Regions from separate parts of the Streptomyces sp. NPDC007896 genome, predicted to be linked through region 2. Evidence: riboswitches for the same ligand, from Rfam matches in the RefSeq annotation. Region 2 holds a riboswitch; the other holds the start of a gene.

Region 1 (14,270 bases), on a different contig from region 2:
CCCGCACAGCAATTTGCGGGGCTGCGTGATCGGGAAGAACACCGACATCATGCGGGCCGCGAGGATCGAGGACGGCGCTGTCATCGGCGACGAATGCCTCGTCGGTGAAGAATCGATCATCCAGGGAAACGTACGCGTCTATCCGTTCAAGACCATCGAGGCCGGCGCCTTCGTCAACACCTCGGTGATCTGGGAGTCGCGAGGTCAGGCGCATCTCTTCGGCGCCCGGGGTGTCACCGGAATCCTGAACGTGGAGATCACTCCGGAACTCGCCGTGCGCCTCGCGGGGGCGTACGCGACGACGCTCAAGAAGGGCTCCACCGTCACCACGGCCCGCGACCACTCCCGAGGCGCCCGTGCGCTGAAGCGGGCGGTCATCTCGGCCTTGCAGGCCAGCGCCATCGATGTACGCGACCTGGAGAACGTACCGCTGCCAGTGGCTCGTCAGCAGACCGCCAGAGGCAGTGCGGGCGGGATCATGATCCGTACGACTCCCGGGGTGCCGGACTCCGTCGACATCATGTTCTTCGACGAGCAGGGTGCCGACCTGTCGCAAGGGGGTCAGCGGAAGCTGGACCGGGTGTTCGCGCGGCAGGAGTACCGGCGTGCCTTCCCGGGTGAGATCGGGGATCTGCACTTCCCGGCCAGCGTCTTCGACTCGTACACCGGATCACTGCTCAGGAATGTCGACACCACCGGTATCACCGAATCCGGTCTGAAGGTGGTCGTGGACGCCTCGAACGGTAGTGCGGGGCTGGTGTTGCCCAGTCTGTTGGGCAAGCTCGGTGTGGACTCCCTGACCATCAATCCCGGTCTCGACGAATCCAGGCCCACGGAGACGGCGGACACGCGGCGGGCCGGTCTGGTGCGGCTGGGCGAGATCGTCGCGTCCGCGCGGGCCGCGTTCGGGGTGCGTTTCGACCCGGTCGGCGAGCGACTCTCGCTCGTCGACGAGAAGGGACGGATCGTCGAGGACGACCGGGCCCTGCTCGTCATGCTCGACCTGGTGGCCGCGGAACGGCGCAGTGGGCGGGTGGCGCTGCCGGTGACCACCACGCGGATCGCCGAGCAGGTGGCGGCGTACCACGGGACGCAGGTGGAGTGGACGACGACGTCTCCGGACGATCTGACGAGGGTCGGACGCGAGGAGTCGACGATCTTCGGCGGTGACGGGCGCGGCGGATTCATCATTCCGGAGTTCAGCAGCGTCTTCGACGGCGCGGCGGCCTTCGTACGACTGATCGGGCTGGTGGCGCGGACGCAGCTCACGTTGAGCCAGATCGACGCGCGGATTCCGCGGGCGCATGTCCTCAAGCGCGACCTGGCCACTCCCTGGGCTGTCAAGGGCCTGGTGATGCGCCGGGTCGTGGAGGCGGCCGGGGACCGGTTCGTGGACACGACCGACGGCGTACGGGTGGTGGAGACGGACGGGCGCTGGGTGATGGTGCTTCCCGACCCCGCCGAGGCGGTGACGCATCTGTGGGCGGAGGGGCCCGACGACGCGTCCGCGGAGGCCCTGCTCGACGAGTGGGCTGCCGTCGTGGACAGCGCAGGTCGCTGAAACGGACAGCACGCGCGCGTGCCGGACAAGTGCCCCCAAAGGGGCCTGTCCGGCACGCCGGTGGGGCCATTCGGAGGTAGCACCCGCGACGTGCGACGATGTGCGGCATGCCGCAGCAGCCCCCCATTCGGAGCACACCTCCGCGCCCCCCGCGCCCGGACGCCTCCATGTCGCTGCTCACCAACGTCATGGATCACAGCCTCGACGACGGATACGCCGAGGCGGCCGCCCGTAGGCAGACCGAGGGTGCCGGCGGCATGCCGAAAACGGTGCGGGCGAAGCTGGGCCTCGCGGCCGGTCTCGTCCTCGCGGCCCTGGTGGTGACCGTGGGCGCGGCGAACGCGCGGATTGCTGCTCCGGTCGTCGCCAAGGAGCGCCAGGAGCTCATCGACCGCGTCGAACGGGAGACCGCGGCCGCGGACAAGCTCGAGAGCGGGGTCGACACCCTGCGCGACGACGTGAGCGCCAAGCAGAACGAGGCGTTGAAGAGGCAGGGGGGCAGCGGCCAGGCCGATCTGGTGGGCGTACTGTCGGGTGCCGTCGCCGTCCACGGGCCCGGTGTGAAGCTCGTCGTGAACGACGCCAAGGAAGCCACCGAGGGCGGCGACGGCAATCCTCGTGAGACCAGCGGGTTCTCCGACACCGGGCGCGTCCGCGACCGTGATATGCAGCGGGTCGTCAACGGGCTCTGGGAGTCCGGCGCGGAGGCTGTCTCGATCAACGGGCAGCGGCTGACGGCACTGTCGGCGATCAGGGCAGCGGGTGACGCGATACTGGTCGACAACAAGCCGCTGGTGCCGCCCTACACGGTGCTGGCGGTGGGGGACGGCGAGCGGCTCAGCACCAGGTTCCAGAACAGTGCCGACGGCCTGTATCTGCACGCCCTGCAGGAGAACTACGGCATCCGGACCGCCATTTCCGTCGAAAAGGACGTCCAGTTGTCCGCCGCACCGAGTGTGATCGTACGTACAGCACAGCCGAGCACAGAGAAGGGCACATCGTGATCGCCGTACTGGGCCTCGTCGTGGGAGTCGTGGCTGGATTGTTGGTCCGGCCCGAGGTTCCGGCGGTCGTCGAGCCTTACCTTCCGATCGCCGTCGTGGCGGCGCTGGACGCCGTCTTCGGAGGGCTGCGGGCGATGCTCGACGGCATCTTCGACGACAAGGTCTTCGTGGTCTCCTTCCTGTCGAACGTGGTCGTGGCCGCACTGATCGTCTTCCTGGGCGACAAGTTGGGCGTGGGCGCCCAACTCTCCACCGGCGTCGTGGTCGTCCTCGGCATCCGCATCTTCTCCAACGCCGCGGCGATCCGCCGTCACGTTTTCCGGGCGTGAGGCCGATGAGCAACGAGGGCGAGACACCCGAGAACCGGCTGCGCAGGGAACTTCCCGAAGAGGTCCCGGCAGCGGCTCCCGAGAGTTCGGGGCCCGAGCAGCGCGACGAGAAGGACGAGCCGTCGCTGACCGGCCGGCAGCGGCTCGTGAAGGGGTTGTGGCCGCCGCGGGTGACGCGCGCGCAACTCATCGTCGCCCTGCTTCTGTTCGGCCTCGGCTTCGGCCTGGCCGTCCAGGTGGCCTCCAACAGCGACAGCGGCAGCGCACTGCGCGGCGCGCGTCAAGAGGATCTCGTACGCATCCTCGATGAACTCGACAACCGTACGCAGCGTCTAGAAGACGAGAAGCAGGGTCTCGAAGATCAGCGCACCGAGCTGGAGAACAGCTCGAACCAGGCCGCGGAGGCCCGCAAGCAGACCGCCGAGAAGGAGAAGCAACTCGGCATTCTGGCGGGCACGGTGGCGGCGCAGGGACCCGGCATCACGCTGACGATCAACGACACGAAGGGGACGGTCAAGGCGGACATGCTGCTTGACGCGATCCAGGAGCTGCGCGCCGCCGGGGCGGAGGCGATCCAGGTGAACGGTGTACGGGTCGTCGCCAGCACCTATCTGGCCGACTCCGGCAAGGGCGTGAGTGTCGACGGGAACAAGATCACTCAGCCTTATCGTTTCAAGGTCATCGGTAAGCCGCAGGACCTCGAGCCGGCGCTCAACATCCCCGGAGGCGTGGTGCAGACTCTTGAGAAGGAGCAGGCCACCGTCACGGTGGAGCGTGCGACGAAGATCATTGTGGATGCCTTGCGGGCTGCGAAGCAGCCTGACTACGCTCGGTCGTCCTCCCAGTGAACCGGGGGTGCATGGGCGTCGTCCGGCGAGGGCATGAGGTTGCGGGGGGTCGGCGCACCGAATGGGTGGTGCGTGGTGGAAACTGTCTGGTGGATACGGACGTTGTGAGGATGTCCGGGTCGACCGGTGTGTTCAATCAGTGTTCGTCCTGCCCCACGGGCGGGTCTGTTTCGGTCAAGGGGAATCGCCCGTGAAGTTGTTTGCGAAGTTGTTCGGCAAGAGCGCACGAGGAGAGGGCAGCGACAACGCGACTGCCCGACACCGTGCCCCACGCCATGGTGACGCGGAGGGCCAGAGCGGCGACCGCCCGCTGTTCCGGGACCAGGTCGGTGACATTCCCGGTGGTCAGGGCGCGCCGTCTGTTGACCCTGCCCAGTCCGGACGCATAGGTTTCGGGGAACCGTCAGCCTCAAGTGCGGGTGGAGGGTTCGCCTCCGACCCGTACGCGTCCCATGCCCCTGGGGGGCAGCCGCGGCAGGAGGATCCGTCCATGTCGGCCCTGGTGTGTACGAGGTGCGGTAACCGCAACGCGGAGAACAGCCGCTTCTGCTCCAACTGCGGTGCGCCGCTGCGGCCCGGTGCGGTCCCGGAGCGTGCGTCCGAGACCACATCCACGATCTCCATTTCGGGCATCGAGGCCTACGATGCCGAGGTCACCGGCCAGACGCAGATGCCGACGCTCTCTCCGGAGGCGCAGGCGGCCGTCGACGCGCTGCCGCTCGGCTCTGCGCTCCTGGTGGTGCGCCGCGGTCCGAACTCGGGCAGCCGCTTCCTGCTGGACGGTGACCTGACCACGGCCGGGCGTCATCCGCAGAGCGACATCTTCCTGGACGACGTGACCGTGTCGCGTCGCCACGTGGAGTTCCGTCGCGCCGCGGACGGCTCGTTCACGGTCGCGGACGTGGGCAGCCTGAACGGCACGTACGTCAACCGGGAGCGAATCGACTCGGTCCCGCTGTCGAACGGCGATGAGGTGCAGATCGGCAAGTACCGGCTGGTCTTCTACGCGAGCCAGCGAGGCATCTGACCCTCCCCCGGACTCCGTCCGGGGGGACCCTCAGGAAGGTCCATGCTTCGATCACCGAGCGGCGGTGCCGGGAGCGGTACCGCCGCAGCGGACAGTGGGCTGATCAGCATCGGCTCGGTGCTGAACACGCTGCGCGACGAGTTCCCCGAAGTCACGATCTCCAAGATCCGGTTCCTGGAGTCGGAGGGGCTCATCGAGCCGCAGCGGACCCCCTCGGGGTATCGCAAGTTCAGCCAGGCCGACGTCGAGCGCCTCGGGCACGTACTGCGGATGCAGCGGGACCACTATCTGCCGTTGAAGGTGATCCGCGAGCATCTGGACGCTCTGGAGCGTGGGGAGCCGGTGCGGCTGCCGTCCGTGGGGCGGCAGCGCGACTCCGGTGACGGGGAGCCGTTCGGTGGGCTCGGTGACCTCTTCGGGGAGCCCGAGGCACCCACAGCGGCCCGGGTGGGCCGTGCGGAGCTGCTGGCCGCCGCCGAGATCGGTGAGCAGGAGCTTCAGGAGTGGGAGTCGTACGGCCTCCTCGCCCCGCTTCCGGACGGGGCATATGACGCCGAGGCGGTGACGGTCGCCGCGCTCGTCGTCGAGCTCGGGCGATTCGGGATCGAGCCACGCCATTTGCGTGCGATGAAGGCCGCGGCCGACCGTGACGCGGGGCTCGTGGACCAGGTGGTGGCCCCTTTGCGGCGCCACCGCAATCCGCAGACCAGGGCGCACGCCGAGGCCCGTACGAAGGAGCTGGCGGGGCTGACGGTGAAGCTGCACGCGGCGCTGGTGCAGACCGCGCTGGGCGTGCGGCTTCCCTGACCCGAAGTGCCCGGCGGGCGTCCGGATCGGCCACCCGTTCTGTGCCCGACTACCCAAACGTCCCGGGCACGGCCTAGGGTTACTGTGTGAACGAGCTCGATGTCGTAGGTGTCCGGGTCGAAATGCCCTCCAACCAACCGATCGTGCTCCTGCGTGAAGTGGGAGGCGACCGTTACCTCCCCATCTGGATCGGACCGGGGGAGGCGACGGCGATCGCCTTCGCCCAGCAGGGCATGGCCCCCGCGCGACCGCTGACCCACGACCTGTTCAAGGACGTGCTGGAAGCCGTCGGCCAGGAGCTCACCGAGGTGCGCATCACTGATCTGCGCGAGGGGGTCTTCTACGCGGAGCTGGTGTTCGCCAGCGGGGTCGAGGTCAGTGCCCGCCCGTCCGACGCCATAGCGCTGGCGCTGCGCACCGGAACGCCGATCTACGGCAGTGACGGGGTGCTCGACGACGCCGGCATCGCGATCCCGGACGAGCAGGAGGACGAGGTGGAGAAGTTCCGAGAGTTCCTCGACCAGATCTCGCCCGAGGACTTCGGGACCAACAGCCAGTAGGGGGACCGGTCAACGGGTGACGGGACCGATCGCCCGCGGGTGGGCGATCGGACGCCGGGCTCGCGGGTCAGGGCGTGGCGTCCGCCCCCTGACAAAACGATGGATCGCAGGACTCGGGGGCGGCAATTGCCCGTGGCCCGTGTGGCGCGCTGCGGCCCGCTCCGAGAGCATTCGGCTAGCCTTTCCCCGCGGTGGGACACGGGAAACCACTCCTAGGGTGATTATCACTCGGCGTGCCGAGTGTGGCGATCGTTGACGCACCCCCGGTGACTGCCTACCGTCGAGAGGGCAGGTCAAGGACGGAGGTCGGCGTGAGAAGCAGCGGCGACGGTACGGCTGGGGGTGCCCCCGGACGAAGTCTGGGGGAGAGCAGCCCGTACCCGCTTCACGGCAGCGCGGCCGATCACGTTCCGCAGCGGCCGACAGCGGTGTCTGGCGAGCACGGTGGGGGAGGGGCGGCGGCCGAGGAGATCGGCTACCGCGGTCCTACGGCGTGTGCCGCCGCGGGCATCACCTACCGGCAGCTGGACTACTGGGCCAGGACCGGTCTGGTCGAACCGAGCGTGCGGCCCGCTTACGGGTCGGGGACCCAGCGGCTCTACAGCTTCCGGGACGTCGTCGTCCTGAAGATCGTGAAGCGGTTCCTCGACACGGGAGTGTCGTTGCAGAACATCCGCTCCACGGTCCAGCACCTCAGGGAACGCGGCTTCCGGGACCTGGAGCGGATGACGCTGATGAGCGACGGCGCGACCGTCTACGAATGTTCCTCGCCCGACGAGGTCCACGCCCTGTTGCAGGGCGGCCAGGGCGTCTTCGGGATCGCCGTGGGCGTGGTGTGGCGGGACGTCGAGAGCGCGCTCTCGCAGTTGCACGGGGAGCGCGTGGACACGGGCGAGACGCTCGTCGGGCACAACCCGACGGACGAGCTGGCGCGTCGGCGCAATCGGGCCGTCTGAGGTCCGCAGAGGCATTGTCAGTGGCGTAGGGCAGCATCGGAGATGTGAGAACCGCGCCTACGATCCTGCATCTCGACATGGATGCCTTCTTCGCCTCGGCGGAGCAGGCAGCCAAGCCGAGCCTGCGCGGGAAGGCCGTCGTCGTGGGCGGGCTCGGACCCCGCGGAGTCGTCGCGACCGCCTCGTACGAGGCACGGGTCTTCGGGGTGCACTCGGCGATGCCCATGGCCCAGGCACGGCGGCTCGCGCCGAACGCCGCGTATCTCGTGCCCCGCTTCACGCTCTACCGGGAGGTCAGCGAGCAGGTGATGGGGCTGCTGGGGGCGCTGTCGCCGTTGGTGGAGCCGCTGAGCCTGGACGAGGCGTTCGTCGATCTGGAGGCGGGGCAAGCCGCCTGGGACGAGGCTTCCGCGCGGCTGGCCGGGGTGAAGCTGCGCGCGGACATACGGGCCGTCACGGGGCTGACGGGTTCGGTGGGGCTCGCCGCGTCCAAGATGCTCGCCAAGATCGCTTCGGAGCAGGCGAAGCCCGACGGTCTCGTGGTCATCGAACCGGGGACGGAGCGCGCGCTGCTGGGGCCGATGTCGGTGCGGACGCTGCCGGGTGTCGGGCCGGCGACCGGGGACCATCTGCGCCGGGCAGGGATCACCACGGTCGACGAGATCGCCGAGGCGGGCGAGGACGAGCTCGTACGGCTGGTGGGGAAGGCGCACGGGCACGCGCTGTACGCGATGGCGCTGGCGCACGACGAGCGGCCCGTGGTGGCCGAGCGGGAGACGAAGTCCGTGTCGGTGGAGGACACGTACGACGTGGACATCCACGATCGGATGCGGGTGGGCCTGGAGGTGCAGCGGCTCGCCGACCGGTGTGTGCGGCGGTTGCGGGGTGCGGGGCTGTCCGGGCGGACCATCGTGCTGAAGGTGCGCAGGTATGACTTCTCGACGCTGACCCGGTCCGAGACGCTGCGGGGGCCGACGGACGACCCCGGCGTCGTACGAGAGGCCGCCGCGCGGCTTCTGGAGGCGGTGGACACGACCGGGGGCGTGCGGCTGCTGGGGGTCGGCGTCTCGGGGCTCGCCGACTACACGCAGGAGGACCTGTTCGCCCAGGCCCAGGCCCAGGCGCAAGCGGAGGCGGAGGCCGCCGCGGGGGAGTCGGCGGTGCTCGAGCATCCGGGCGAAGAGAGGGCGGAGGAAGCGGCTGCCGAGCAGGCGCCGCCTGCCGAGCGGCGGTGGCCTGCGGGGCATGACGTGCGGCATGCGGAGTTCGGGCACGGGTGGGTGCAGGGGAGTGGGCTCGGCAGGGTCACCGTGCGGTTCGAGACGCCTTACTCCGAGCCGGGGCGTGTGCGGACGTTTCGTACGGATGATGTTGCGTTGGAGTTGGCGGATCCGTTGCCGTTGGTGATGGGGGCCGTGTGCGATCGCCGTGGGGGGTGAGGTCGGTTCGGCAGTCGCGGGTTGTCTGTGGCTGGTCGCGCAGTTTCCCGCGCCCCTGGAGGGGCGCGCCAGCGGGGCGCAAGCCGAGAGGTCACCCTTCGTCCGTGCCCGCCAGACGGCCGAAGTCGCGGTCCGGGGGCGGGGGTGGGGGTGTCACGTCCAGGCCGTAGTGGTGGTAGAGCTGGAGTTCCTGTTCGGGGGAGAGGTGGCGGCCCACGCCGAAGTCGGGGGCGTCCTTGATCAGGGCGCGGTCGAAGGGGACACGCAGGGTGCCCTCGACGACTTCGCTGGGCTCCAGGGGGACGAAGGCGTCCCTGCTGAACAGGCCCGTCCGTATGGCGGCCCACTCCGGGACGCCGGTCGCGTCGTCGAGATAGACCTCGTCGACCGTGCCGATCTTGGCGCCGTTGCGGTCGAGCGCCTTGCGGCCGATCAGGTTGCGCGGATCGATGTCGGTCTGCACGGTCCCTCCACTCGCTAGCAACTCATCCGTAAGCACTACAAAAGAGCACATTCGGGAAGGTGGCCACTCGAAAGCTCGTGCGTTGTCCTCGCTGGTACGCTGGCAAGCGGCTGCTGACCCCGTGCGGGAGAGTCCTCCAGACATCATCGGAGGCGCCGAAGGAGCAAATCCTCCCCGGAATCTCTCAGGCACACGTACCGCACGGACGAGGTCACTCTGGAAAGCAGGGCGGGTGTCGAAGGCCTCCGCTCTCACCGACGGTGAAAGCCGGGTCGCAGTGAGCGGGCGGTCCGGTGAAGCTCTCAGGTTGAGATGACAGAGGGGGAGGCCGTCGGGGTACCCGCGCCGTGGTGCCCCTCGAAGGTCGTGTCAGACCAGGAGGCCTCCGCAATGACCGCCCATCGCATTCCGCTCTCCGAGCTCGAACAGGGAATCCCCTTCGAGCAGCGCCACATCGGGCCCGACCCCGAGGCACGGGCCAAGATGCTCGCGCAGGTCGGGTACGGCTCGCTCGACGAGCTGACGGCCGCCGCCGTGCCGGACGTCATCAAGAACGCCGAGGCGCTGGAGCTGCCGGGCGCGCGCACCGAGGCCGAGGTACTGGCCGAGCTGCGCTCTCTCGCGGACCGCAACCAGGTGCTCGACTCGATGATCGGCCTCGGCTACTACGGCACGTTCACGCCGCCGGTGATCCTGCGCAACGTCATGGAGAACCCGGCCTGGTACACCGCGTACACGCCGTACCAGCCGGAGATCTCCCAGGGGCGGCTCGAAGCGCTGCTGAACTTCCAGACCGTCGTCGCCGAGCTGACCGGGCTGCCCACCTCCGGCGCCTCGCTGCTCGACGAGGGCACCGCTGCCGCCGAGGCGATGGCGCTGTCCCGACGCATGGGCAAGAACAAGAAGGGCCTCTTCCTGGTCGACGCGGACACCCTGCCGCAGACCGTCGCCGTCATCGAGACCCGCGCCGAGCCGACCGGCGTCGAGATCGTCGTCGCCGACCTGGGCGAGGGCATCCCGGCCGAGATCGCCGGGCGTGAGATCAATGGCGTGCTGATCCAGTACCCGGGCGCCTCCGGTGCCGTACGCGACCTGAAGCCCGTCATCGAGCAGGCGCACGAGCTCGGCGCGGTCGTCACGGTCGCCGCCGACCTGCTCGCCCTCACGCTGCTCACCTCGCCCGGTGAGCTCGGCGCCGACATCGCGATCGGTACGACCCAGCGCTTCGGCGTGCCGATGGGCTTCGGCGGTCCGCACGCCGGATACATGGCGGTGCGCGAGAAGTTCGCGCGCAGCCTGCCCGGCCGGCTGGTGGGCGTCTCCGTGGACGCCGACGGACACAAGGCGTACCGGCTCGCTCTGCAGACGCGGGAGCAGCACATCCGCCGCGAGAAGGCGACCAGCAACATCTGTACGGCGCAGGTGCTGCTCGCGGTGATGGCCGGCATGTACGCCGTCTACCACGGTCCCGAGGGCCTGCGGACCATCGCGCGGCGTACGCACCGGTACGCCACGATCCTCGCCGCGGGCCTGACGGCCGGCGGGGTCGAGGTCGTGCACGGTGCCTACTTCGACACGCTGACCGCGCGGGTGCCGGGCCGGGCCGCCGAGGTCGTGGCGGGCGCGCGCAGCGGAGGCGTCAACCTCCATCTCGTCGACGCCGACCACGTGTCGATCGCCTGCGACGAGACCACCGCCCGCAAGCAGGTGGGCGCCGTGTGGACCGCGTTCGGCGTCGACGGTGACATCGAGGCCCTGGACGCCAGCGCCGAGGACACGCTGCCCGCGGCGCTGCTGCGCACCGACGACTACCTCACGCACCCGGTCTTCCACCAGTACCGCTCCGAGACCGCGATGCTGCGCTACCTGCGCAGGCTGTCCGACCGTGACTACGCGCTCGACCGCGGCATGATCCCGCTGGGCTCCTGCACCATGAAGCTCAACGCGACCACCGAGATGGAGCCGGTCACCTGGCCCGAGTTCGGCCAGCTGCACCCCTTCGTGCCCGCCGAGCAGGCGCAGGGCTATCTCACCCTCATCCAGGAGCTGGAGGAGCGGCTCGCCGAGGTCACCGGGTACGACAAGGTGTCGCTCCAGCCGAACGCGGGCTCCCAGGGCGAGCTGGCCGGGCTGCTGGCCGTACGCGGCTACCACCGGGCCAACGGCGATGACCAGCGCACGGTCTGCCTGATCCCGTCCTCCGCGCACGGCACGAACGCCGCGAGCGCCGTGATGGCCGGCATGAAGGTCGTCGTCGTGAAGACCGCCGAGGACGGCGAGATCGACGTCGAGGACCTGCGCGCGAAGATCGAGCAGTACCGCGACGAGCTGTCCGTGCTGATGATCACGTACCCCTCGACGCACGGTGTGTTCGAGGAGCACGTCGCCGACATCTGCGCGCAGGTGCACGAGGCGGGCGGGCAGGTGTACGTCGACGGTGCCAACCTCAACGCACTGGTGGGCCTCGCCAAGCCGGGCCACTTCGGCGGTGACGTCTCCCACCTGAACCTGCACAAGACGTTCTGCATCCCGCACGGCGGTGGCGGTCCGGGCGTGGGCCCGGTCGGCGTACGCGCGCACCTGGCGCCGTACCTGCCGAACCACCCGCTGCAGCCCGCGGCCGGTCCCGAGACCGGCGTGGGACCGATCTCGGCCGCTCCCTGGGGCTCGGCGGGCATTCTGCCGATCTCCTGGGCGTACGTCCGTCTCATGGGCGGTGAGGGACTCAAGCGGGCCACGCAGGTGGCGGTGCTGTCCGCGAACTACATCGCCAAGCGCCTGGAGCCGCACTTCCCGGTGCTCTACACCGGCCCCGGCGGGCTGGTCGCGCACGAGTGCATCATCGATCTGCGTCCGCTGACCAAGGCGACCGGTGTCAGCGTCGACGACATCGCCAAGCGGCTCATCGACTACGGCTTCCACGCGCCGACGATGTCCTTCCCGGTGGCCGGCACGCTGATGATCGAGCCCACCGAGTCCGAGGACCTGATCGAGCTCGACCGGTTCTGCGAGGCGATGATCGCCATTCGTGCGGAGATCGACAAGGTCGGCTCGGGCGTCTGGGCGGCCGAGGACAACCCGCTGCGGAACGCGCCGCACACCGCCGCCGCACTCGGCGGCGAGTGGGAGCACGCGTACACCCGCGAGGAGGCCGTCTTCCCGGCCGGCGTCTCGGCCGCGGACAAGTACTGGCCGCCGGTGCGCCGCATCGACCAGGCGTACGGCGACCGGAACCTGGTCTGTTCCTGCCCGCCGCTGGACGCTTACGAAGAGTAGTCACCCTCGGATACGCGTCGGGGCCGGTTCGGAGATCACGTCTCCGGGCCGGCCCCTCTCCATGTCTGGGCGACGGTCACCGCCACCCGGTTGTGCGGCTCAGGCGGCCGTCATCACGTGCTCGCTGCCCTGGGGGCGGTGCGGGGCGATGATCTGGCCGTCGGGCAGGAGCTCACCGGTGTCCTCGAAGAGCAGAACGCCGTTGCACAGCAGGCTCCATCCCTGCTCCGGGTGGTGCGCCACGAGGCGGGCGGACTCCCGGTCGGCTGATTCGGCTGTCGGACACGGTGGCTGGTGCTGGCACATGGATGGGATCTTTCGCTGGGATGAGAGATGAGTGGTGGCTGTGGTGTCTTTCCCGCGGCTTGAAGTGTTCATGGCCGCCCCCCGGTGGTGTGTGTTTGGAACCCAGTGTTGCCCTACGGGCGTCAATCCGCAGGGATTTCGCAGCAGCGCTCCTCACAGGTTGGAGACGCGTCACCCGTGCGGACGGTTCAGTCCAACTGCACGGTCCCTTCGGGGGGTTCGCGGTGGCCGGATGGGGCTAGTCCGGTCGGGGCGGAGGGGCGTTCTCCCTCGTACGAGCGCTGTGGGGCCCGAACGAGCGGGCGGGTTCGGGCGGCAACGTGCCCCGCGACCGGGACAACGGTGGCGGGGCACGGGGCTATGCGCTCGGTGTGCTTCTCCGGGTGGGTGATTACGCGGGCGAGCTGAGCAGTGGGGCGGGGGTGAGCCGGTGTGTGAGGACCGGGAGGAGTTCGGCGACGCGGTGCGGGCGATGCGCGGCGATACCGGGCGGCGCGGGCGCCAGCGGCACCAGGAGATCGGTGGCGGCCGGGTGCCCGGTGGCGCCGTCCGCCGCGCAGTCGCCGTGCAGCCAGAGGGTGAGCATGTAGAGCTCGGGAACGGACAACAGCCGTGGTTGGTACGGCTGGCCCATGTTCTCGGCGTGACGCAGGGCGCGCTCGGTGGAGGCGATGTAGGGGCCTTCGAAGAAGTGCGAGAAGGCCCAGCCGTCGGGAGTGAGCATGGTGTCGGCCGCGGCCACCGACCGCTCGCCGCAGCGGATCAGGAAGCGCCATCCGGCGAGCCGGGTGGTGGAGGCGCCGGCCGGTGTGATGCGGTCCAGAACGTGTACGGGCAACGGGAGTTCGGGGGTGACGGGTCCCTGGGCCATACGTAGGGACGGGGTGCGGGCCTCGCGGACTGCGGTGGGGGAACCGAGTGCCGTGAGGACGGTGCGCAGGGCGGGCGAGGGAGCCGGGGGGACATGCAGCGGCATGGTGGGTCGCCTCTCATTCGACAGGCACAGTGGCGCGAGGGCGGGGGCGGACGGCGCTGTCAGCTCTCGGGGTCGGAGGGGCGAGGGGTCTGGATCTGCCGACAGGATGTCGCCTGCCGCACGTCACCTCGACGACAGGACCTAGGACCGCGAGCGCCAACTCTCCGCCTCGTTTGCGGAGTTTATACGACACGTGTTCAGATGGTGTTTCATCTAGCTGTCCTGAATATGAAGAGCAAGGCGATATTCGGTCGATGAAACGAGAGGTTCATCCCGATTCCGCGTCGGGGCCCGTCGGTGACCTCGGATTGCTTTGTCGGAGCGGTCGGCCGATTCTCGTCGGCGTTTTTCACGAGATCGTGTCAGGCTGAAACTGTGCCCTGGTTCATGCCCCGTGAATGTGCCTCCGGACAACGGGTACCAGGGTAGCGGTCGGCGAGGCCCTGCAGGGCGTTATCGATCGTGTTGCCTGGGCATCATCCTCCGGGACGGCAGGGGCCGGAGGATCGGTCTGCCCATTCGAGGAGGGATGCTTCGATGGGAGAGAAGGTCGTGGCAGGGTCGTACGACCTGTCCGATCGCCGACACTACCGAGGCAAGCTCCGGCAGTGTCTGACGGGGCTGGCGCGGCTGCTGGAGGAGAAGCGGTTCGATCGCCCGAAGAATCTCATGGGGCTGGAGATCGAACTGAATCTCGCCGGGCCCGACGGCATGCCCA
Region 2 (14,270 bases):
CTTCTCACCGGCGGCGGCAGCCGCCGCTTCTTCGGCCGCACTCGGGGCCGCTTCCGCGGTCGGCTCGTGCAATGGTGCCGTCATCTGGCAGGGACCCCTCTCAACCGGCGGTAGCCGGCCCACACGTGCCGCTTGTAGCGGCGTGATCAGTCCGTCGTACACAGGGGCTAAACCCCCTGGAGCGGGAGTCTTCAACGCCTCGGCGATCTGTAGCCAGACTTGAAGGTGAATGGATGCGTAAACGTGATGCTGTCAGGGGGGTTCCGTTATCCGGACGGCGGGTAACGGGGGTCGGACACGGGGCAGTTGGGACGCCGGGGGTGAATACGGGCGTTACCCGGACGATCCATCGCCATCTACGCGCGAAGAAATGCAGAGCCGCGGTGAAGGACCCGTGCTGATCCTTCACGGTTCGCCGAACGTCGGATCAGTATCCGCCGGGTGCCGGTGGATAGCCGTACCCACCCGCCATCGGAGCCTGGGCGGGGGCCGCGTGGGCCTCGCGGTCGTAGAACGGCCGCGCGTTGGCGCGCAGCCACATCGCCACCGGGTCGTACTCGTCCGACATCGCGACGGTCGACACGGGCAGCCCGTCCGGAACCGCGCCGATGGACTGCTGCATCATCGCCCGCACCGAGTCGACGGCGGGCGGCGAGGTGTCGTAGACGTCGAGCCCGATGGCCAGATACGGCGCCCCGAGCGCCGGCTGCACCCAGGCGCGGCGCAGCGAACGCACGGCGGTGGTGCGATGTGCGTTCTGGGTGAGCAGGGCGTAGAACTGCGGGATCTCGATGCCGGGTTCGGACAGGCGCAGCGGACCGGCGGGCTGGCGCTCCAGACCCGCCGCGATTCTGCGCAGATCCAGCCATGGGATGCCGACCCCGCCGCCCGGGGCGTGCGGATTGAGCCAGAGCCCGAAGTGGTCGGGGTAGAGGGTGCGGGCCACGTCGAGGCCGTCGACGACCTCGTACGACCGGTTCCAGCCGCTGGCCGAGAGTTCCTGGGCGGAGGTGACGCACGGCGCGTAGCCGAAGCCGTCCACCTCCATGTTCCCGTACTGGGCGTCCGGGGAGCCGCCCTGGCCGTGCCAGAGCAGCATCCACACCTGGCCGGACGACGGGGTCGCGAGCGCGCGAAGGAGCGCCTCGTAGGCGTCGTAACGCCCGGGCGTCACCTGGCGCAGCATGTGCTCGACCTGACCGGCCGCGGCCGTGCCCGACGCGCTCACCTTCAACCGCCCCTTCGCGAAGAAATCATGACGTCGACCAACCCCTCGGCCGAACCCCGGCCGAGCCATGAAACCAGCTTAAGCGGCGAATGCGCTCCGCTGGGGGAGCCGTTGGGAGCTCGGGGCCCGTTGTGGTCTGGAGGCTGCGGGTTGATCGTGGCTGGGCGCGCCCCCGCGGCGGAGCCGCACCATGGTCACAGCCTCGCGCCCCTTTCGGGGCGCTTCTACTGGGTCTGCTGATAGAAGGGCCGTACCTGGGCTCGCATCCAGTCGCCCACCGGGTCCTGGGCGACGTCCAGGAGGACCAGGTTCACCGGCCACCTGACCGCGACGCGGGAGAGGGCCCGGGAGAGGGCGTCCATGGGGAGGGCGCGGAGGTCTCCCTCCCACACGGAGAGTTCGACCCCGACGAACATGACCGGGTCGTCGCCCTCGATGCTGGCCAGACAGCGGCGGGCGGTCCGTACGACTCCCGTCGCCGCGAACTCGGCCGAGGCGGCGGCGAAGAAGTCCACCGGATCGTCCTGCCAGTCGGGCTCGTAGAGCTTCACCCGGCCCCCGCTCGTGGGCCCGTCCAGCGGGGTGCGCCCGGCCCGGCACAGCTCGGCGACCGCGAGGGGCGGCAGCGGCACACCGACCACCCCGTCCGGGTTGATCGCGATGCCGACCTGCGGAGGCAGCCCGCGGGCGAACTCGACCGCGGGCGCGATCGTGTACGACAGATGGCTGCCGGCGACCTGGCGGAACTGCTCCTCGGAGCTGAAGACCGGCACGTACGCCTGGCCGTCGATCTCCAGGGTGGGCAGGTCGAGGGATCCCGCGTGCGGTCCGCCGCCGTTGGGCAGCGGCACCCAGACGAAGCTGCGGCCGAGGACCTCGACGATGCGGCCGCCGGCCGAGGGCACTCCGAGGGACGCGGAGAGCACCTCCTCCAGTTCGTTGCCCGGCCAGCCGCCGTGCGAGTGGGGGTGTGAGCCGGGTTGCGGGTACGCCGGTGCCGAGAAGTCTGGGAAGTCGGGGATGTCCATCTGTCTACCTGTCTACCGCCTGCGGTGAACCACTGTTCTGGTGTTCTGGCTGGAAAGATTAGTGGGCCTGTACGACTTCCCTACCGCTCTCGGCCGCCCTCGACTGCTCCCGGCCACTCGCGGCCGTTTCTCAGTCACCGAAGCCGATCCTGCGCAGTACATCCGCCGCGTCCCGGTCGAGGAGCACCGCCGAGCCGCAGCCCTCCGGCAGGTCGCCCCGCTCGACGGAGCGCAGCAGTCGGGCGACCGCGCCCCGGTGACGGGCGAACGCGTACCTCGAGACGCCCCGGCCGCGCTCGCGCTGGCCCTCCAGCGCCGTGCCGGGCGTGACGTCGAGCAACAGCAGGTGGAGGGTGCCGCCGCGGCGCTGGGCCTCGCGGGCGAGCCAGCGGCGCACCCAGGCCTGCGTACCGCAGTCGTGCACGACGACCCCGACGCCGGAGCGCAGGGCGCGGCGCAGGCCCGCGTAGTGCGCGAGGCGGACGAGGGGCCGGTAGACGGCGTACGGCAGCCGGCCGGCCGCCCGCTCGTCCCAGCGGTCCCTGGCGTCCTGGGAGTCGATGCGCGGACCCTCGACGGCGCGGCGCATCAGGGTCGACTTGCCGCTGCCCGGCAACCCGGTGACCACGACGACGTCGGCCGCTCCGAAGTGCAGACCGTGCGGAGAGTGTCCCGCGCGCGCTCTGAGGTCGCGGACGACGGCCGTCGGCAGTGCCCCGCACGCCTCCCGGGTCCCGGCCGGGGCGCCGGGCTGCTCGGGCAGCGCGAGGCCCGAGGTCGTGGCGTACGCCGTGGTCCTGTTCACCGTGATCGTCCTCCCCTTGGGTGTGGAGTCCCATCCCCGTCGAGTGTAAAGAGAAGGTAATGCGCGGTGTCTCTCGTTTCCGTACGCGGACTGCCACAGGCCGGTTACAGATGCGGACTGCCGTGATCGGGCGGCGCGTGCGATGATGTGCCCGCCAACTGCATACCGGCCGCTTGAATCCGCGCGGGAGAGTTCCGGGAACCTTCGGGTACCCGGGCGCCGAAGGAGCAAGTCCCTCCCTTGAATCTCTCAGGCCCCGTTACCGCGCGGGCGAGGCACATCTGAAAAGCGGGCCGCTCTCCAGTGGCTCCACCCAAGGTGCAAGTCAGGACCTCCGTTCGCGGGGTCGTGATGAACCTCTCAGGTTCCGATGACAGATGGGGAGGAACGACCTCGCCGTCATGCCTTGGGAGCCCCACCGATGAGCAGTAACGCACCCCGTCTCACCGCGCTCGATGCCCTGCATCGCTCGCTCGGCGCGACGATGACCGACTTCGCGGGCTGGGACATGCCCCTGCGCTACGGCTCCGAACGCGACGAGCACCTCGCCGTACGCACCCGGGCCGGTCTCTTCGACCTGTCGCACATGGGCGAGATCACGGTCACCGGGCCGGGGGCCGCCGCCCTGCTGAACCACGCGCTGGTCGGCAACATCGCCTCCGTCGGCGTCGGCCGCGCCCGCTACACGATGATCTGCCAGGAGGACGGCGGCATCCTGGACGACCTGATCGTCTACCGGCTGGCCGAGCACGAGTACATGGTCGTCGCGAACGCCTCCAACGCCCAGGTGGTGCTGGACGCGCTGACCGAGCGCGCCGCCGGCTTCGACGCCCTCGTGCGCGACGACCGGGACGCGTACGCGCTGATCGCCGTGCAGGGCCCCGAGTCCCCCGGCATCCTCAAGTCGCTGACCGACGCCGACCTGGACGGGCTGAAGTACTACGCGGGCCTGCCGGGCACCGTCGCGGGCGTCCCGGCGCTGATCGCCCGCACGGGCTACACGGGCGAGGACGGCTTCGAGCTGTTCGTGGCCCCGTCCGACGCCGAGAAGCTGTGGCAGGCGCTGACGGACGCGGGCGCGCCCGTCGGGCTCGTCCCCTGCGGCCTGTCCTGCCGCGACACGCTGCGCCTGGAGGCGGGCATGCCGCTGTACGGGCATGAGCTGACCACCTCGCTCACCCCCTTCGACGCGGGGCTCGGGCGGGTCGTGAAGTTCGAGAAGGAGGGGGACTTCGTGGGGCGTGCCGCGCTCCAGGAGGCCGCCGCCCGCGCCGAGGAGAACCCCCCGCGGGTGCTCGTCGGGCTTGTCGCCGAGGGCCGTCGCGTACCGCGCGCCGGGTTCTCGGTCGTCGCCGACGGCAAGGTGATCGGCGAGGTCACCTCCGGCGCGCCCTCCCCGACGCTGGGCAAGCCGATCGCGATGGCGTACGTCGACGCCGCACACGCCGCGCCGGGCACGGCCGGGGTCGGCGTGGACATCCGGGGCAGCCATGAGCCGTACGAGGTCGTGGCGCTGCCGTTCTACAAGCGCCAGAAGTAGCTTCGGGGCCGAAAGGGCCCCGTTCAGCGCGCCCACGTGACGCACGCCGCTGTGTCACGTCTCGTATCCCAGGACCACTCGGTCATCCCGTTCATCCGCACTCCCCCGCGTACAGGAGAATTCAGGCCATGAGCAACCCCCAGCAGCTGCGCTACAGCAAGGAGCACGAGTGGCTGTCGGTCGCCGAGGACGGCGTCTCGACGGTCGGCATCACCGAGTTCGCGGCCAACGCGCTCGGCGATGTCGTCTACGCCCAGCTTCCGGAGGTCGGTGACACGGTGACCGCGGGCGAGACCTGCGGCGAACTGGAGTCGACCAAGTCCGTCAGCGACCTGTACGCGCCGGTCACCGGCGAGGTCGTGGAGGCCAACCAGGACGTGGTGGACGACCCGTCGCTGGTGAACTCCGCCCCCTTCGAGGGTGGCTGGCTGTTCAAGGTACGCGTCACGGACGAGCCGGCCGACCTGCTCTCCGCCGACGAGTACACCGAGTTCTCCGGCTCTTAAGGACTTCTGACTGATGTCGCTTCTGAACACGCCCCTGCACGAGCTGGACCCGGACGTCGCCGCCGCCGTCGACGCCGAGCTGCACCGCCAGCAGTCCACCCTGGAGATGATCGCCTCGGAGAACTTCGCTCCGGTCGCGGTCATGGAGGCCCAGGGCTCGGTCCTCACCAACAAGTACGCCGAGGGCTACCCGGGCCGCCGCTACTACGGCGGCTGCGAGCACGTCGACGTGGTCGAGCAGATCGCCATCGACCGCGTCAAGGCGCTCTTCGGCGCCGAGCACGCGAACGTACAGCCCCACTCGGGCGCCCAGGCCAACGCGGCGGCGATGTTCGCGCTGCTGAAGCCGGGCGACACGATCATGGGTCTGAACCTCGCGCACGGCGGGCACCTGACCCACGGCATGAAGATCAACTTCTCCGGCAAGCTGTACAACGTGGTCGCGTACCACGTGAACGACGAGACCGGTCAGGTCGACATGGCCGAGGTCGAGCGCCTCGCCAAGGAGTCCAGGCCGAAGCTGATCGTGGCGGGCTGGTCGGCGTACCCGCGCCAGCTGGACTTCGCCGAGTTCCGCCGCATCGCCGACGAGGTCGGCGCGTACCTGATGGTCGACATGGCGCACTTCGCGGGCCTCGTGGCCGCGGGCCTGCACCCCAACCCGGTGCCGCACGCCCACGTGGTCACCACTACGACCCACAAGACGCTGGGCGGCCCGCGCGGTGGCGTGATCCTGTCCACCGCCGAGCTGGCCAAGAAGATCAACTCCGCGGTCTTCCCCGGCCAGCAGGGCGGTCCGCTGGAGCATGTGATCGCCGCGAAGGCCGTCTCCTTCAAGGTCGCCGCCTCCGACGACTTCAAGGAGCGCCAGCAGCGCACGCTGGACGGCGCGCGGATCCTGGCCGAGCGCCTGGTCCAGGACGACGTCAAGGCCGTGGGCGTGGACGTCCTGTCCGGCGGCACGGACGTGCACCTGGTCCTGGTCGACCTGCGCAACTCCGAGCTGGACGGCCAGCAGGCCGAGGACCGTCTCCACGAGGTCGGCATCACGGTCAACCGGAACGCGATCCCGAATGACCCGCGGCCCCCGATGGTGACCTCGGGCCTGCGCATCGGCACGCCCGCCCTCGCCACCCGCGGCTTCCAGGCCGAGGACTTCACCGAGGTCGCGGACATCATCGCCGAGGCGCTGAAGCCCTCATACGACGCGGAGTCCCTCAAGACCCGGGTCTTGGCCCTGGCCGACAAGCACCCGCTGTACCCCGGCCTGAAGTAGTACAGAACCAGTTCCTGCGAAAGTTCACTTTCGTGCGGAAATTCGCACGGAACGTACGATTCACCAGGACGCCGCGCACACTGGAACCGGAGCTGTGCGCGGCGCCCACCCCCATGCACCACCCCTGTTGTGAGGAGTCCCCGTGGCCATCTCGGTCTTCGACCTGTTCTCGATCGGCATAGGCCCATCGAGCTCCCACACGGTGGGCCCGATGCGTGCGGCGCGCATGTTCGCCCGCCGGCTGCGCAACGAGGAGCTGCTGGCCTCGGTGGCCTCCGTCCGGGCGGAGCTGTACGGCTCCCTGGGCGCGACCGGCCACGGCCACGGCACCCCCAAGGCGGTGCTGCTGGGCCTGGAGGGCGCGTCGCCGCGAACGGTGGACGTGGAGGGCGCCGACGACCGCGTGGAGCAGATCAAGTCGTCGGGCCGTCTCGCCCTGCTCGGCACGCACGAGATCGCCTTCTCCTTCGACGACGACCTGGTCCTGCACCGCCGCAAGGCCCTGCCGTACCACGCGAACGGCATGACGATCTTCGCGTACGACGCCTCCGGCGCACTCGTCCTGGAGAAGACGTACTACTCGGTCGGCGGCGGCTTCGTGGTCGACGAGGACGCGGTGGGCGAGGACCGCATCAAACTCGACGACACGGTGCTCAAGTACCCGTTCCGCACAGGCGACGAGCTGCTGCGCCTGACGAAGGAGACCGGCCTGTCGATCTCCGCCCTGATGCTGGAGAACGAGCGGGCCTGGCGCACCGAGGAGGAGATCCGCGAGGGCCTCCTCGCGATCTGGCGTGTGATGCAGGCGTGCGTCTCCCGGGGCATGTCCCGCGAGGGCATCCTGCCGGGCGGCCTCAAGGTCCGCCGCCGCGCCGCCGTCTCGGCCCGCCAGCTGCGGGCGGAGGGCGACGCGCTGGCCCACGCGATGGAGTGGATCACGCTCTACGCGATGGCGGTGAACGAGGAGAACGCGGCGGGCGGGCGGGTGGTCACGGCTCCCACCAACGGCGCCGCGGGCATCATCCCGGCGGTCCTCCACTACTACATCAACTTCATCCCGGGCGCGGACGAGGACGGCGTCGTGCGCTTCCTGCTCGCCGCCGGCGCCATCGGGATGCTCTTCAAGGAGAACGCCTCCATCTCCGGCGCCGAGGTCGGCTGCCAGGGCGAGGTCGGCTCGGCCTGCTCGATGGCCGCGGGCGCCCTCGCCGAGGTCCTCGGCGGCAGCCCCGAACAGGTCGAGAACGCCGCCGAGATCGGCATGGAACACAACCTCGGCCTCACCTGCGACCCGGTCGGCGGCCTCGTCCAGATCCCCTGCATCGAACGCAACGGCATGGCAGCGGTGAAGGCGGTCACCGCCGCCCGCATGGCCATGCGCGGCGACGGCCGCCACCACGTCTCCCTCGACAAGGTCATCAAGACCATGAAGGAGACGGGCGCGGACATGAGCGTCAAGTACAAGGAGACGGCCCGGGGCGGGCTGGCGGTGAACATCATCGAGTGCTGAGGGACAGGCCCTGACCTGCGCGCTCGTGTCTTTCAGCGCTGTCAGGGCCTTCCCTGCCCACTCGGCGCAAAGTCCTCGACATGCCCCTGGGGCAGGCGTGAAAGTCCCCGGGACATCCCACGGGACGGGCGTCTGGCCTGGGGGTTCATGGCACCCTGTCCGTCCTCAAGGACGGCCTGCTGCTCGCAAGGGGACTGCACTGCGCTGCCGCATGTCCGGGTGAGGCCGTACCTGCCGAACGGCCTACCTGAGTGGCCTTCAACAGGCGTGGGCCCCTCTTGCTGCATACCGTCACCAGAGGATCAACTCCCGGTCTTGATCGTTCCGGGTCGGAGAGGTGAACCGAACAAGACGTTCGAAGGCGAGCGGCACCGCCATCGGAGAAGGGTTCCGGGTGCCAAGGAGGTCGGCAATGGTGACGCGAGCGCCGCGGGTCCGCCGGACACGGAGAAGGACCCGTCGCACCGTCGGAGCCTGCGTGCTCGCTGCGGGGTGTGTCTTCGCGAACTGCGTGCCGTCGGCCACGGCGAGTCCCCAAGGGGGCGCGTCCCGCCCGTGCGCGACGAAACCCTTCCCTCCGTCGGAAAGCACTCCACCCCCGATCCTGTCGGGCAGGGATGTATGGAGTTTCGTCTCCGAACCGGGCCTTCACCCCATGCGGGTGACCGTGACCGCGAACAGACCGGGAACGGCTCACGGAGACATCTTCGTCGCCCCGTTCAGCGCGGACCAGATGGTCGGCCAGACGGGGGCACTGGTCAACGACGACTCGGGTGATCCGGTCTGGTTCCGCCCGCTGCCTTCCACGAACCTCCAGAACGCCGACTTCAAGGTCCAGACCTATTACGGCGGTCGCGGGGGCCGGGGACAACCGGTGCTGACCTGGTGGCAGGGGACTCTCGCCCTTCCCCCGGCGTATACGAACCTGCCGGCCGGTGCGCCGGAACCGGGCGGGTGCTACTACATCTACGACTCCCACTACCGCCTGCTCAAAACGGTCTTCGCGCATCACGGCTACTACCCGGACGAGCACGAATTCACCCTGACCCGCAGGGGCACCGCGCTGTTCATCGCCTCCAAACCGGTGCCCATGGATCTCACTCCCTATGGGGGTCCGAAGAACGGAGCCATCGAGAACAGCGAGGTCCAGGAGGTCGACCTCGCCACGGGGAGACTCCTCTACTCATGGAACGCGCTGGACCATATCGACCCAGCCGATTCCGAGGAGGCAGCCTCCAGCGCATCGTCGTCCGGCGGAGTGTGGGACGCCTTTCACATCAACTCCGTCGACGAGGGCCCTGACGGCCGGCTGCTGATCTCGGCCCGGAACATGTGGGCGATCTACGACGTCACCAAGAAATCCGGGAAGGTCCGCTATCAGATCGGTGGAAAGAAGAGCGACTTCACCTTCGGTCCGAACGCGGACTTCTACTGGCAGCACGATGCCCGATTCCGGCCAGGAAACCGGATCAGCATGTTCGACGACGGCTGCTGCGACCTCCCCGACGGCGCCCCCGAACAGCGTTCGCACGGCCTGATCCTCGGCCTTGATTTCCGCAGCCACAAGGCGACGGCGGTCAAGACCTACTACCACCGGCCGCCGCTGGAGTCACCGACCCAGGGAAACACCCAGGCGCTCTCCAACGGCAACGAATTCATCGGGTGGGGCCAGAGCCCGTACTACTCGGAGTACGCGGGTGCGGGGAACACCGAGGGCAACGGTTCGAAGAACCTGCTCTACGACGCGAAGCTGCCGGGCTCCGACATCTCTTACCGAGCCTTCCGCAACAAATGGATCGGCACGCCCTACTACCCACCGAGTGCGGCGGCACGGTCCCACGGCGGGCACAGCGTCGTCCACGCCTCCTGGAACGGCTCGACGCAGACCGCCGCATGGCAGGTACTCGCCGGATCCGACCCCCATTCCCTGTCGGTCGTCGTCAGGCACGCCCCACGGTCCGGATTCGAGACCGCCGTCACCACGCCCGATCCAGGACCGTACTTCAAGGTCAGGGCGCTGGATGCGAAAGGCAGGGTCATCGGGGACTCCCGCGTGGTGAAACTCTCCGGCTGACCTTCGGCAGGGGGGCCATGGGGAGTCACGCTATGACCGAGGTGAGACAACTGCGCCCGAACCCCGCTCGCCGACCCCATCTGGGAATGCACGCCGGCGAACTCGACGGCAAGTGGTACGCCAAGTACTGGAACCCGGTGATGGCACCCATGCCGGAGCACATCAAGGAGGCGATCGGTCTTGGCCCGCAGCCGCCCCCTTTGTGCCTGAGTCCGGACAGCGCGGCAACGCTGAGCGGCGCCGGCTATGGGGAGTTCGAGAACGGATACAGCCTCTTCGGCGACGGATCCATGCACATCGCCACACTGACCCACATGCCGAGAGTGTCGCCGGCCATGGTGGACTGGTGGTTCTGGTGGCACGCCACCGAGACCCAACGGTACAAGCTGTGGTATCCGCGTGCCCACCTGTACGCGGAATGGTCTGGAGGCACGGTGGACCAGAGTGCTCCCTACCGCGACAGGTATATCGGGGGTACATCGTTCGTCGACGAGTACGTCGGCAGTTCGCTCGGCGAGCTCGCTATCCGGTTCGTCCATCCCGACACGCTGGGATTCAGCGACGACAGCGTCGATCCGGACGTAGCCACCGCGATCTGCGCCACGGTCGGGTTGTCCCGAGTTCCGCTCGATTGGGGCCACCTGGTCCACTACGTACGCCGGGTGAAAGGCGGCGCCGAGATGCGTTCTCGCTTTTGGATGGGCGGGAAATACGTCGCCCCCCGCGCAGAAGCATCCCTGACCGACGAACTCGAAACAGTCGCAGAAGGTCTGCGGCGTCTCGGAGACACGCACGCCCGCGCCATGGTCGTGCATTGCTCGCAGGAGATGAACCATCTCGCCGCGTTTCTCCCGGATATCTTCGACGAGTTCCAACGGTCTGAATAGGCTCGCTGGTCGCGCCGGTGCACGAGGATTCCTGAAAGGAGAGGGCATGTCGACCAGGATCGAGGGCAGGGTGTTGCGGCGCGGTGACTACCGCTACGAGAGTCGGCGCCGTGAGGCGTGCTGGCACGCGGGGGTGCCGGACCGCTACCCAGAGGTGATCGTGCTGGCGAACAACGAGGACGATGTCGTCGCAGCGGTGCGGCTCGCCAGGGAGGAGGGCCTGCGGATCGCGGTGCGGTCCGGTGGCCACAGCTGGTCCGGGTCGCACCTGCGTGACGGCACGGTGCTCATCGACCTGTCGAACTTGCGGCACGTGGCGATCGACAGGGAGGCGATGGCCGGCACCGCCCAGCCCGGAATCAAGGGGTCGGAGCTCAATGCGCTGTTGGCCGAGCAGAACCTGTTCTTTCCTACCGGCCACTGCACGGGTGTCTCCATCGGCGGGTACCTGCTGCAAGGCGGGTTCGGCTGGGCCGGCCGGGACTACGGACCGGCGTGCATGTCGGTGACCGGTATCGACGTGGTCACGGCGAGCGGCGAACGAATCCACGCCGACGAGAGGCAGAACGCCGACCTGTTCTGGGCAGCCCGCGGCGCCGGTCCCGGCTTCTTCGCCGTTGTGACCAGGTTCTACGTCAAGCTGTATCCGCGCATGCGGGTCACGATGAACAGCGGCTACTTCTGGCCGGCCTCGGCCGCACAGGACGTCTACCGGTTCGTCCACAAAATCGGCCGTCAGACCCCGACCGAGATCAATCTCCTGTGCTGCCGCGACCCGATGACGGACGGCGAGCCTCTCATCTCGCTCAACGCGACGGCCTTCACCGATACGGAGGAGGAGGCCAGGGAACAACTGTCGATCTTCGAGTCCTGTCCCGCACGCCCGCAGGTGCTCACGACTCGGCTCAACGAGGTGACGGACACCGGAACCCTCAGCCGATACGGCACTGATCCACATTACGACGAGACCAAGCGCTATCTGGCCGACAGCATGTGGACCCATGCCTCCTTCGACGACCTGTGGCCCAACTTCGAGGCCATGCTGAAGACCTGGCCGCCGGCGCCGTCGCACCTGGTGGTGTTCAACTGGGGAGGATACGACAGACAGCCCGAACGTCCGTCGATGGCGTACTCGGTGGAAGACGAGCTGTACTACGGGCTGTACGCGGCCTGGACCGATCCAGTCGACACCCGGACGTACACGAACTGGGTGACCGACCACATGCGAGCGTGGGAGCCGTATGCCAGCGGCATCCAGCTGGCTGACGAGAACCTGGTCAACCGCCCGTATCGCTTCGTGACCGACGAGAACCTCCTGCGGCTCGACACCCTCCGCGCCAGTTGGGACCCCGACGGGCTGTTCGTGTCCTGGCTGGGTCGGCCTGAACTGCACACCGATGCCGCGGACACCGAGGAAAGCCCGGTAGCCGGCCCGAGCGAATGATCGAAGCGGCGGCCAACGGTCTCGGGGCGGGCGAGTCGGAGGTTCCGTGTCCGGGCCGGTGTTCGAGGGTGTGGTGGGGGAAGCGGGGGCATTTGAAAAGAAGTAGGCCTCTGCACGTATCAGGCAGAACGGTACGTGTACATCCCCCCACGCACGGAGGAGTCGCCCATGCTGCGCGGCATCGACGTAAGCGCCTATCAGTCGTCGTCTTTCTCCACCGACGGTCTCTCCTTCGTCTTCGTCAAGGCGACGGAGGGCCATACGTACGTCAATCCGAAACTCACCGCCCAGGTGAAGACGGCCCGGGACGCCGGGTGCGTGGTCGGGTTCTACCACTTCCTGTGGCCCGGCGACATCGCCGCGCAGGCCGAGTACTTCGTCGGCAAGGCCCCCGAGAAGGCCGGAGACCTGCTCGCCGTCGACTGGGAGTCCACCGGTGACGGCACGCACGCGAGCAACGCCGAGAAGGACCGTTTCATCCGGATGGTGAAGGAGCTTCGGCCGAACCACCGGGTCCTCCTCTACACCAACCGCAACTACTGGCTCACCGTCGACACCACCTCGTACGCCGGAGACGGCCTGTGGATCGCCGACTACGTGAGCGCGGGCAAGCCCCGTATCAAGGCCTCGTGGCGATTCCACCAGTACACCGACGAGCCCCTGGACAGGAACGTCGCGAACTTCGGCAGCGAGGCCGCGCTGAAGGAGTGGGCGACGGGGGGCTGACGGGCCGCCGGATCCGGCCCGCGAGCCGGGGTGGGAGAAATCCGGCTGACCCATGAGTTCTCCTGACGCGTAGGCTCTGACCTGCGGCTCGGCGGGAGTCGCAGGAGAGAGGGGAGCTCTCGCACATGGGTGGGACGGTCACCGCGGTCAGCAGTAACGGGACGTATTCCTTCACCAAGCCGAACCGGGAGAGCATCACGCTGCTCGCCGGGCTCGGGGTGGAAGGTGATGTGCACGCGGGTACCACCGTGAAGCACCGGTTCCGGATGGCGAAGGACCCGTCGCAGGTGAATCTGCGTCAGGTGCACCTCATGCACGAGGAGCTGTTCGACGAGTTGCGCGAGAGCGGCTTCACCGTCGCTCCCGGGGAGCTCGGGGAGAACGTCACCACCCGGGGTGTCGATCTGCTGGGGCTGCCGGTGGGCACGCTGCTGCGTCTCGGGGACGCGGCCGTCGTGGAGATCACCGGCCTGCGCAATCCCTGCGCGCAGATCGACGACTTCCAGAAGGGGCTGCTCAAGCAGGTCGTCGGGAGGGACGAGGACGGCGGTGGCGTCGTCTACAAGTCGGGGGTCATGAGCGTCGTACGGGAAGGCGGTGTGGTGCGGCCCGGGGACATCGTCGAGGTCGAGTTGCCGGTCGGGCCGCACCTTCCGCTGCGGATCGTGTGACGTTACGCGCGGAAGTCCGCGGAGCGCTCCCGGGGCGCCTGCGCCAGCGCCTTGGTGACCTCGTCGACGCCCTCCTGAAGGCCGTAGACCGGGGTGCCGGGCTGCTGGCGCCAGGAGTCGTCGAGGCCGCCCGTGTCGACCGTGTCGAAGCCGAGTTCGTCGATGAGCTCACGTACGACCCGCTTGGCGGCCTCGTCGTCACCGGCCACCGGCAGCGCCAGTCGGTCGGGGGCGCCGGCCGGGCGGTGCCGGTCCAGGATGTCCTGGGCGTACGTGCCGTTGAACGCCTTGACGACGGTGTGGCCGATCTCCCGGGCCGTCCAGCCGCTCTCGGTCAGACCCTCGTCCTCGATCGCGGCGATCCTGCCGTCGCGCTGCTGGGGGTAGTAGTTGCCGGTGTCGATGACGGCGACACCCTTCGCGGCTTGGTCGAAGAGCCCGTCCGGCAGGTTCGGAACCGCCTTCAGGGGAACCGTGACGACGACGACCTCGGCGCCGCGCGCCGCGTCCTCGACCTTGACGGGGGTCGCACCGGTCTCCTCGGCGAGCGCGGTGAGGGTCCCCGGACCGCGGGA

What was found. A riboswitch is a leader RNA that binds a small molecule or an ion and turns the genes downstream of it on or off. The one in region 2 is predicted to bind glycine.
Region 1: linked by a shared signal. The riboswitch ahead of gcvP (aminomethyl-transferring glycine dehydrogenase) and the one ahead of gcvT (glycine cleavage system aminomethyltransferase GcvT) in region 2 are both predicted to bind glycine.

What each region holds. Positions count from the first base shown of each region.
Region 1 is NZ_JBIBKX010000003.1:1,910-16,179, forward strand. Features, by position in the region: gene ACFZDJ_RS11175 (mannose-1-phosphate guanyltransferase) at 1-1,561, shown strand, start outside; gene ACFZDJ_RS11180 (DUF881 domain-containing protein) at 1,660-2,565, shown strand; gene ACFZDJ_RS11185 (small basic family protein) at 2,562-2,894, shown strand; gene ACFZDJ_RS11190 (DUF881 domain-containing protein) at 2,900-3,742, shown strand; gene ACFZDJ_RS11195 (FHA domain-containing protein) at 3,804-4,769, shown strand; gene ACFZDJ_RS11200 (MerR family transcriptional regulator) at 4,812-5,576, shown strand; gene ACFZDJ_RS11205 (bifunctional nuclease family protein) at 5,663-6,136, shown strand; gene ACFZDJ_RS11210 (MerR family transcriptional regulator) at 6,448-7,092, shown strand; gene ACFZDJ_RS11215 (DNA polymerase IV) at 7,137-8,531, shown strand; gene ACFZDJ_RS11220 (PRC-barrel domain-containing protein) at 8,623-8,994, opposite strand; glycine riboswitch at 9,109-9,204, shown strand; gene gcvP (aminomethyl-transferring glycine dehydrogenase) at 9,385-12,270, shown strand; gene ACFZDJ_RS11230 (DUF5999 family protein) at 12,370-12,576, opposite strand; gene ACFZDJ_RS11235 (hypothetical protein) at 12,968-13,552, opposite strand; gene ACFZDJ_RS11240 (glutamate-cysteine ligase family protein) at 14,090-14,270, shown strand, end outside.
Region 2 is NZ_JBIBKX010000010.1:361,929-376,198, forward strand. Features, by position in the region: gene ACFZDJ_RS31240 (ABC transporter permease) at 1-84, opposite strand, end outside; gene ACFZDJ_RS31245 (enhanced serine sensitivity protein SseB C-terminal domain-containing protein) at 428-1,228, opposite strand; gene ACFZDJ_RS31250 (enhanced serine sensitivity protein SseB) at 1,453-2,256, opposite strand; gene ACFZDJ_RS31255 (AAA family ATPase) at 2,387-3,067, opposite strand; glycine riboswitch at 3,236-3,336, shown strand; gene gcvT (glycine cleavage system aminomethyltransferase GcvT) at 3,483-4,601, shown strand; gene gcvH (glycine cleavage system protein GcvH) at 4,730-5,107, shown strand; gene glyA (serine hydroxymethyltransferase) at 5,121-6,383, shown strand; gene ACFZDJ_RS31275 (L-serine ammonia-lyase) at 6,526-7,893, shown strand; gene ACFZDJ_RS31280 (arylsulfotransferase family protein) at 8,561-9,967, shown strand; gene ACFZDJ_RS31285 (DAPG hydrolase family protein) at 10,000-10,854, shown strand; gene ACFZDJ_RS31290 (FAD-binding protein) at 10,901-12,298, shown strand; gene ACFZDJ_RS31295 (GH25 family lysozyme) at 12,467-13,024, shown strand; gene ACFZDJ_RS31300 (MOSC domain-containing protein) at 13,150-13,695, shown strand; gene ACFZDJ_RS31305 (NAD(P)-binding domain-containing protein) at 13,698-14,270, opposite strand, start outside.